One region of the Arthrobacter sp. zg-Y1219 genome, then DNA from elsewhere that is predicted to be linked to it. Evidence: riboswitches for the same ligand, from Rfam matches in the RefSeq annotation. Region 1 holds a riboswitch; the other holds the start of a gene.
The links. Region 1 has a riboswitch for S-adenosylmethionine ahead of QNO00_RS09235 (LLM class flavin-dependent oxidoreductase). Riboswitches for the same ligand answer to the same signal wherever they lie in the genome.
Positions count from the first base shown of each region.

Region 1 (4,749 bases):
TTGGACCCGGCGGACTGCACCCACTCCACGGTGACACCGTCCTCTTCCAGCGAGGATTCGAGCCAGCCCTTCTCCTTGATGATCAGGCTGAGCGGGTTGTAGGTGGCGAAATCAAGGGTGAGGGTTCCGCCGTCGGCCGCTTCCGCGTTGGCGGCGGGCTCGGTATCTTCACCGGCAACGCAGCCGGTCAGCAGCAGCGAGGCTGCGGCTGCGGCCGCGGCCAGGGCCTTGACCGGCCCGCGGGACAGGGCCGGTCGGCGGCGGGCCGGAGAAGAGTTGGCGGAAGGGGCGGGGGAAGGAACGACGGAACGGCTGTTCATGGGAGTTCTTTCTGCTGGAGGACGGCGAGCCGGGCGGAAAACGGCACTGAACTGCTGGGGGAGCGTCCGGACGAAGGGAACGGACGCAGGTGAGAAGGAGCTGCTGGGGAGGGGCGGGTGCCGGGAGGCTAGTGGCGGTCGACGCCGAGGCTGGCCAGGAGCTCGCCGCGCATTCGCGCCAGCTCCGCCGAGGCCCGGTCCCGCGGCCGGTTGCCGGGCACGGTGATGACCTGGGTGATCGTGGCGCCGGATTTCTCCTGTTCCTTGCCCAGCACAATGATCCGGTCCGCCAGCTGGAGGGCTTCATCCACGTCGTGGGTGACCAGCAGCACGGTGGTGGGGGTGGCCGTGTGCACCGAGAGGAGCAGGTCCTGCATCTTCAGCCGGGTCAGCGCGTCCAGGGCGCCGAAGGGCTCATCGAGCAGCAGCACCCCGGGGGTCCGGGCCAGGGCACGGGCCAGGGAGGCGCGCTGGGCCATGCCGCCGGAGACCGCCCGCGGGCGGTGCTTGGCGAACGGGCCCAGCTCCACCAGCTCCAGCAGCTCGGCCACCTTCGCCTTGCCGTGCTTGGCGCTCATGCTTTTGGGCAGGCCCATCGCGATGTTGGCCTGGAGCGTCTGCCAGGGCAGCAGCCGCGGCTCCTGGAATGCGACGGCGCAGCGGTCGTCGATCCCGTGCACGGGGGTGCCGTTGATCAGGACTTCTCCGGTGCTGGCGGCGTCCAGGCCGGCTGCGGCACGCAGCAGCGTGGATTTTCCGCAGCCGCTGGACCCGAGGATGGCCAGGACCTCGCCCGGGCGCACCTCGAAGTTGATGTTCCGCAGCACCCGGTGTGCTTCGGGGCCGGCGCCGAAGGTGCGGCCCAGCGAGGAAAACGTGACGGGAAGAGCGGAGCCGGCGGCCTGAAGCGGTGCAGCGGGCGGCGCGGCGGCAGGGGACTGTGAAGCCAAGGCGGTCATGTGAACTCTCCATCGGTCCTGGCAGTAGCACCCTACGGAAAACGCCTTGGGCCGGTTACGGCCTCCTGCGGTGTTGTCCTCGCTATTGCCGTTCCTCAAGGAGGAGGTACGGCAACCAGGGTTGCTGCGGCTTCACTGATCCAGGTCTCTCAGCCGCTCGGGATGGTCAAGAGCCACTAAACGCTTCATTCGGACAACGGGCAAGTCCCCGGCGTAATATTTCGACGCCGCTGTGCCAGCCGGAAAACCGCCGCGCGCGCCGGCCTGGAGGCCCAGGTCCGCCGCGGGGCCGGCTCCGTGCCCGCGGTTCACACAGGGTCATTGACTTCCGTTGAGCCGCATCGCTGTGCCAATACTGGAGCCGAAGGATCATGAGTCCCAACGCGAAGCTCTGGCTGGTTGGGCGGCAACCCTCTTCTCCGTAGCGGGGTGCCCCAGATGAGGATCCGGCCGTTGCGCGTCCGCGAACGGCAAGTACGGCGTTCCCTCAGGGGCGTCCCGTTCCGAAAGGTTCCCCCGTGACCGAGCAGAACATCCAGCCGACCACACAGAGCACCCCCTCCACCGAGCAGGACACCCAGCCCACCGCACAGGGCACCCCGCGGCAGATCCGGTTCAATGCCTTCGACATGAACTGCGTGGGCCACCAGTCCCCGGGGCTGTGGCGCCATCCGCAGGACCAGTCAGCCAATTACACCGACCTCCGCTACTGGGCCAACCTCGCCAAAACCTGCGAAAAAGGCCTGTTCGACGGCATCTTCCTCGCCGATGTGCTGGGCACATACGACGTCTACGGCGGCTCCAACGAAGCCACCCTGCGCCAGGGCACCCAGGTTCCGGTGAACGACCCGCTGCTGCTGGTCTCCGCGATGGCCCTGGTCACCGAACACCTCGGATTCGGCGTCACCGCCGGCACCGCCTATGAACATCCCTATCCGTTTGCCCGCCGGCTTTCGACCCTGGACCACCTCACCAACGGGCGGGTCGGCTGGAATGTCGTTACCGGCTATCTGCCCTCCGCCGCGCGGAATCTGGGCGCGGAAGACCAGCTGGAGCACGACGAGCGCTACAACCACGCCGACGAATACCTCGAGGTCATCTACAAACTGCTCGAGGGCTCCTGGGAGGACGACGCCGTCGTCCGCGACAAGGAAACCGGCGTCTTCACCGACCCGGCCAAGGTCCACGACATCAACCACGAGGGGAAGTACTTCAAGGTTCCGGGCATCCACATCAGCGAGCCCTCGCCGCAGCGCACCCCGGTGATCTACCAGGCCGGCGCCTCCCCGCGCGGCATCGCCTTCGCCGCAGGCAACGCGGAGGCCGTGTTTGTGGGGGCGCCCACCAAGGAGAAGCTCAAGGCCACCGTCACGAAGATCCGCGACGCCGCCGAAGCCGCCGGCCGGGACCGGCACTCGATCCGGATCTACACGCTGATGACGGTGATTACCGCCGCCACCGCGCAGGAGGCCGCCGCGAAGCACGAGGATTACCAGCAGTACGCCAGCCACGAAGGCGCGCTGGCCCTGATGTCCGGCTGGATGGGAGTGGACCTGTCCACCTACAACTTGGACGAGCCGCTGGGCAACGTGAAATCCAATGCCATCCAGTCCGCCGCGTCGAATTTCCAGAAACCGAAGGACGACGGCGAACCCTGGACGGTGCGCGACATCGCCGACTCCGCCGGCATCGGCGGACTGGGACCGCGGATGGTCGGCTCGGGCGCGGAGATCGCCGAAGAAATGATCCGCTGGGCGGAGGAAACCGACGTCGACGGCTTTAACCTGGCCTATGCCATCACCCCCGGCACGTTTGAAGACATCGTGGAGTTTGTGGTGCCCGAACTGCAGAAGCGCGGCGCCTACCGGACCGAATATGCGCCGGGTACCCTGCGCAACAAGCTCTTCGACGCCGGCGACAAGCTCCCGGCGGAGCACCGCGGTGCATCGTTCCGGCTGCAGCCCGCCGTGCGCTGACCTTCGGGCCGGCGTCCTGTTCTGCCGGACCGGGCATTGACCGGCCGCCCGGTCCGCTCCTACGTTTGAAAGGAACGTCCACCCTTACGGGCGCAACTTTCCCAGCCAGCAGGAGCCTGCCATGGAATCCTCAGCCAATGCCTCCGGAATAGCCCTATCCGCAGACGGAACCCGCATTGCCTGGTCCCGCCAAGGCAGCGGCCCGCCGCTCGTGATTGTCGATCCCCTTCTGGCCGACCGCAGCAGCTCCAGCACCCGGGTCCTTGCCGACCTGCTCTCGGAAAACCACACGGTCTACACCTATGACCGGCGCGGCATGGGAGAAAGCGGCATGGGGGAGGAATACACGGCAGAGTCCGACGTCGATGACCTGCTGGCAGTGGTGCAGGTGGCCGGCGGATCTGCCGCCCTCTACGGGTTTGCCTCCGGAGCTTTCCTGGCGCTGCGGGCCGCCGAGGAGTCGGCGGTGATCACCCGCGTGGTGGCGCTGGAGCCCAGCCCGGCGATCGACGACGGCGACGATGAACTCCTGGTGCTCCAGACCGAGCTGGAGGGACTGGCCGGTGTTGAAGTTCCGGTTCTCATCCTGGCCGGCAGCAGCAGTGCAGATGAGTCCCGGGACCTCGCCCGCCGCGCCGCGGAGGCCCTGGACGAGGGGGAATTTCAGCTGCTGGAGGGAACAGCGGCGAGCGTCCCGGACGCGGAGCTGGCCGACACCATCGAATCTTTCCTGAGCTGACACCGGCGGGCGTAAGCTGGAGCCCGATCTTCGGGCTCCAGCAAAGGACGGCACATGGAACTTGTCAGCGGCGCACACGTCAACGACCCCGCAGTAATCGGGCGGCTCCTGCGGGAGAAGGGGCGCTGGGCCGTCGTCGGGCTCTCGAATAACCCAAGGCGCACGGCGGTGGGGGTGTCGAAGTACCTCCAGGACCACCTGGGCATGGAGATCATTCCGGTCAGCCTCAAGGGCGACGATGTCCACGGCAACAAGGGCTATCGCCGGCTCAGTGATATTCCGGGCCAGATCGACGTCGTCGACTGCTTCGTAAATTCGACGCGTGTGGGCGACATCGTGGACCAGGCGATAGCCGTTGGCGCCAAAGCGGTGTGGCTGCAGCTGGGCGTCATCGACGAGGCGGCTGCCGCGCGCGCCGCCGCCGCAGGGCTGGATGTCGTCATGAACACCTGCCCCGTCATCGAGGCTCCGTATTACGGGCTGTAGGCATAGGGTCGGGGACTCAGAGTTTCGCGAACCACGCCTGCAGGATCCCGGTGTACAGGCCGTAGCAGATGAGGCCTGCGCCCACCACGCCCAGCGCCAACCCGCCGTACGGCTGCGCACTCAGGGCGTGGAGGGCGCCGTCGAGCCCGGTGGAGCGCTGCGGATCGGCGGCCACGGCCGCAACGATCACGAAGCCTCCCAGGATGACCAGTGACAAGCCCTTGGCGATGAACCCGAGGACACCGGTGATGGTGACGGCGTGCTCCCAC
Region 1 covers NZ_JASKLY010000013.1:16,648-21,396, reverse strand. The annotation lists gene QNO00_RS09245 (aliphatic sulfonate ABC transporter substrate-binding protein) at 1-320, opposite strand, end outside; gene QNO00_RS09240 (ABC transporter ATP-binding protein) at 449-1,279, opposite strand; SAM riboswitch class IV at 1,647-1,762, shown strand; gene QNO00_RS09235 (LLM class flavin-dependent oxidoreductase) at 1,888-3,255, shown strand; gene QNO00_RS09230 (alpha/beta fold hydrolase) at 3,377-3,994, shown strand; gene QNO00_RS09225 (CoA-binding protein) at 4,049-4,480, shown strand; gene QNO00_RS09220 (DUF1206 domain-containing protein) at 4,497-4,749, opposite strand, start outside.

Region 2 (4,749 bases), on a different contig from region 1:
CCAGGGCCCGCGCCCCGCCGAGCGAGCCGCCCAGCACCGTGTGCCAGCTCCGGATGCCGAGCAGGTCCGCCAGCCGCGCCTCGGCGCGGACCGAGTCGCGGACCGTGACAAACGGAAAGCGCGAGCCCCAGGGCAGGCCCTGCGGATCAGCCGAGGACGGCCCGGTGGATCCGTAGCAGCCGCCGAGCATGTTGATCGAGACGACGAAAAACCGGTTGGTGTCGACGGTTTTTCCGGGACCCACCAGGGTGTCCCACCAGCCGTCCTCCGCGGAATCCCCCCGCGCCACGTGGGTGCTGCCGGTAAGGGCGTGGCAGATCAGGACGGCATTGGAGGCGTCGTCGTTCAGCTGCCCCCACGTCTCATAGGCGAGGGAAACCTGGGGCAGGCGCCCGCCGGTTTCCAGCTCCAGGCTGCCGATCTTGGCGTGGAGCAGCACCCCGTCCGGGGCCGGGGCGGGGTGCTGCGGCGCCGTCGGAACGCTCAACGGCGCAGCCGAATCGGACGCGGCGGAACCGGAAAGGACGGTGTTCCGGGGTGAAGGCACTGCCACGCTAACCGCTACGCTCCCTTGGCGGCGCGGAAGCCGGCGTCGAGGTCGGCGATGATGTCATCAACGTGCTCAATCCCCACCGACAGCCGGACCAGTCCGGGGCTGACACCGGCAGCGAGCTGCGCCTCGGCCCCGAGCTGGCTGTGCGTGGTCGACGCCGGATGGATCACCAACGAGCGCACGTCGCCCACGTTGGCCACATGGGAGTGCAGCTCGAGGGCATCCACGAAGCGCTTCCCTGCCTCAATGCCGCCGGTGATGTCGAAGGAAACAATGGCACCGGTGCCGCGCGGCCCGTACTTGCGCCCGCGTTCGTACCAGGGGCTGGATTCCAGGCCGGCGTACGCGACGGAGATGACGTCGTCGTGCGCTTCCAGCCAGTTCGCGACGGCCACGGCGTTGGCGACGTGACGCTCCATCCGCAGGCTCAGCGTCTCCAGGCCCTGGGCAATCAGGAACGCGTTGAACGGGGAGACGGCCGGCCCGAGGTCGCGGAGCAGCTGCACCCGGGCCTTGAGGATGTAGGCGAGGTTGGCGCCCAGAAGGCCGTTGGCGCCGAGGTCGCGGGCGTAGACCAGCCCGTTGTAGCTCTCATCCGGGGTGTTGAAGCCGGGGAATTTCTCCGGATCGGCGCCGAAGTCGAAGTTGCCCGAATCCACGATGACGCCGGCGATCGAGTTGCCGTGCCCGCCCAGGTACTTCGTGGCCGAGTGCACCACGATATCCGCGCCCCATTCGATGGGCCGGATCAGGTACGGGGTGGAGAGCGTATTATCCACGATCAGCGGCACTCCGGCCTCGTGCGCGACGGCGCTGATGCCTTCGAGGTCCAGCACGTCCTGGCGCGGGTTGGAGACCACTTCCCCGAAGAAGGCCTTGGTGTTGGGCTGCACGGCGGCGCGCCACTGCTCCAGGTTGTCCGGATCCGCCACGAACGTCACGGCGATGCCGAACTTTTTCAGGGTGTGCTTGAACAGGTTGTAGGTGCCGCCGTACAGGCTGGGGCTGGCGACGATGTGGTCTCCGGCCTCGGCCAGGTTGAGGATCGCGACGGTCTCCGCGGCCTGCCCGGACGCGAGCAGCAGCGCCCCGAGCCCACCCTCCAGGGACGCGAGGCGCTTTTCCACCGCTTCCTGGGTGGGGTTGCCGATGCGGGTGTAGATCGGCTCCAGCTCGGCCAGCGCAAACCGGTTGGCCGCAGCCTCGGCGCTGGGAAAGACGAACGAGGTGGTTTGGTAGATGGGCAGCGCGCGGGCGCCGGTGACGGCGTCGGGCTCCTGTCCCACATGGATCTGACGGGTTTCGAATGACCAGTTTCCTGACATGGCGTGCTCCCTATACCAGGGGCCGCACCGAGACTTCCGGCCCCGAAGGTAGCCGGCAGCCACGTGTGACCCGCGCTTGCCGTACGTCCTCTGACGTACAGCCAGGTCTTCACCCGGGGCACCCCACCGCGGTTGGAGGGTTGCCGGCCAGCAAGCCGGGGCTATCTGCTGGCACTCATGACCTATTCCCCCAATGAAAACGGATAACCCCGAAGCCCGCAACCTCTGTGACGGATCATTTCCCCGCGGGTTCGGGTGGCCGCGCCGGATGCCGGAAAGGATCAAGAATTAGGGCATCCGCAGCACTCCGGTGGTCCGGCACCGGGCGCAGGATGAGGCCGCCGGCGGAACATCTGCAGCTCAAACCTGCCATTTGACGACTTAGGCCAGCCTTGGTCGTGAGGTCAGTCACAACGTGCCATTATGGGCCGCATGCGCTTGGACCATGTTTCTTATGCCTGTGAATCCGACGGTCTTTTGGCCACTACCGAGAGGATTGCTTCCGCTCTGGGAGCGGACTTCGTCAAGGGCGGTGTGCATCCTCGCTTCGGCACCCGCAACATGATTCTTCCCCTGGCCAACCACCAATATGTCGAGGTGGTCGAGGCCCTGAACCATCCGGCGTCGGACAAGGCGCCCTTCGGCCAGGCCGTCCGCCAGCGCTCCGAATGCGGCGGCGGCTGGATGGGCTGGTGCGTAGCCGTGGACGACCTTTCACCCTTTGAAGCGCGTCTGGGCCGCGAGTCGGTGCCCGGAAACCGAAAGTTTCCCGACGGCCAGGAACTGACCTGGCAGCAGATCGGCATCAACGGCCTGATCGCCGACCCCCAGGTGCCGTACATGCTGCGCTGGGACGACGGCACCGAGCCGCTGCACCCTTCGGCCGCCCTGCCCGGCATGCCGGGCTCCGTGAAGCTGGACTCGCTGACCATCGCCGGGTCGGCCGAGCGCGTGACCCAGTGGCTGGGCACCCCGGTCGAGGAACCGCTGGAAAATGTGGGCGTGACCTGGATTTCTCCCAAGGGAACCCCCGGCATCATGTCCGTCAGCTTCAACACGGCCAATGGTTCAGTCGAGATCTAGGTTCCCCGGATCCCTCCGCTGCGCAATGGCGGGATTCTCCCTAACCGGAGGGTTTTCCACAACGGGGAGTCCTGCCCTCGCGGGCCGTCCGCCGCCCGTCCAGCCTTGAGGCATGGACCCTGCACTCATATTCTCAGCCGATGCCGCAGCCCACGGTACGGACCGGCGTTCCCTGGCGCTGAGCTGCCGATCGGGCAAACTTGTCCGACTCCGGCCCGGTGTCTACATTCAGGCGGACGACTGGCTGAATCTGCCTCCTTGGGAGCGGGAGCGGGCACGTATCCGGGCCGCCGTGGAACAGGTACCGGGGCAGCGCATCCTTATCCAACAATCCGCGGCAGTTATTTGGGGATTGCCCGTGATTGGGAAATCGCCCGAAGTACTGTTGCTGGCCGTTCATCCCACGCATGGCAGGCGCCGCGGGGATCTCCGCTGGGCTGAGCGCCGGCTGCTGGAACCTGTCACCACGTGGGACGGGGTCCCCCTGACGTCCCGAGCACACACCGTCCTGGACATGGCTGCCTATCTGAACTTTGAACGTGCAGTCCCGGCCATGGACCATGTGCTGCGGCCGGATCCCGTTCGCAGTCTTCCCGGTCTGAGGCAAGAGCACCTTCGGGAGTTGGCGGAGCAGCTGCCTGGCCGCACCAAACGGCTCCGGGCTCAGCGGGTTATCGACTTCGCGCAGGTGCTCTCCGAGTCAGCCGGTGAGTCCTATTCGCGGGCTGTGCTGCATCTGCATGGTTTCCCGGAGCCTGAGCTCCAGCACGGATTCGACACCTCGTCAGGCCGATTCCGTACCGACTTCTACTGGCCCGAGCACAGGCTCGCCGGGGAGTTCGACGGAGCAGTGAAATACGGACGCGGCAAAGAGAGCCGTGCACCGGCGTGGGACACGCTCGTCCGGGAGAAACGCCGGGAAGACGCTATTCGGGCCACCGGCGTGGGATTTGTCCGCTGGTCTTGGAATGACATCACCCGGCCACCCCAACACCCAGAGGGTTTGGTGCAGCGTCTGGTCCGGGCTGGACTGCCCCAATCCCGCCACCGCTGATTCCCTCCGCTTTGTGGGCATTCCCTCCGCTGCGCAGCGGAGGGAACGCCACAGGCCGGAGGGTTTCGCCCGAGGCCCGGATCTCCCGCCCGCCGATCCGGCCGGCTAGCCCCGACCGGCCCCAGCAGCCCCAGCCGCCCTGATCAGCCGGGCGTTGAGCCCGCGGACCGTTCCGGCGTCGATCTTCACCACGCGCCGGTCATATGTGAGCAACCCGTTCACCTCGTCCTCCACATCGGTGAGCTGGGTGTACACGGTGGCGGCCAGGCCCTCTTCCACCGCAGGTTCGATCTGCTTCCGGTGCAGCTTTGCGTACGCCTTCCGCAGGGCGTCCCGGGTCTTGAACCGCCGGTAGCCGAACTCCTTGTCATTGAAGGTGTGGCCCGGCACGCGCAGGCTGTAGCCGCCGTATTCGGAGAGCACGACGGCGCGTCCGTCCCGCAGCCAGCCCTTCCGCAGCCGGAACGGCACAAAGTACACGTGAATGCTCTTGAGGTCTCCCCCGCCCTGGTCATGCCAGCCGCTGGCATGGTCGATGCTCCGTGTGGGATCCAGCCCGCGCAGCAGCTGCGTGGCGGCGTTGGCGTCGAACTGGCCCCAGCCTTCGTTGAACGGCACCCAGACCGCTATTGAGGTGCAGTTGCGCAGCAGGTCAACCGTCCCGCGCAGCTCGGCACGGAACTCCGCCCGGCCCTGCTCATCCGCACGCCCGAAGGCTGCGTAATCGCCGTCGT
Region 2 covers NZ_JASKLY010000012.1:282,383-287,131, reverse strand. The annotation lists gene metX (homoserine O-acetyltransferase MetX) at 1-487, opposite strand, end outside; gene QNO00_RS08335 (bifunctional o-acetylhomoserine/o-acetylserine sulfhydrylase) at 562-1,878, opposite strand; SAM riboswitch class IV at 1,946-2,061, opposite strand; gene QNO00_RS08330 (VOC family protein) at 2,311-2,961, shown strand; gene QNO00_RS08325 (putative endonuclease domain-containing protein) at 3,320-4,015, shown strand; gene QNO00_RS08320 (glycoside hydrolase family 2 protein) at 4,121-4,749, opposite strand, start outside.
Region 2: it holds a riboswitch for S-adenosylmethionine, as region 1 does, so the genes downstream of both, QNO00_RS08335 (bifunctional o-acetylhomoserine/o-acetylserine sulfhydrylase) here and QNO00_RS09235 (LLM class flavin-dependent oxidoreductase) in region 1, are expected to answer to the same signal.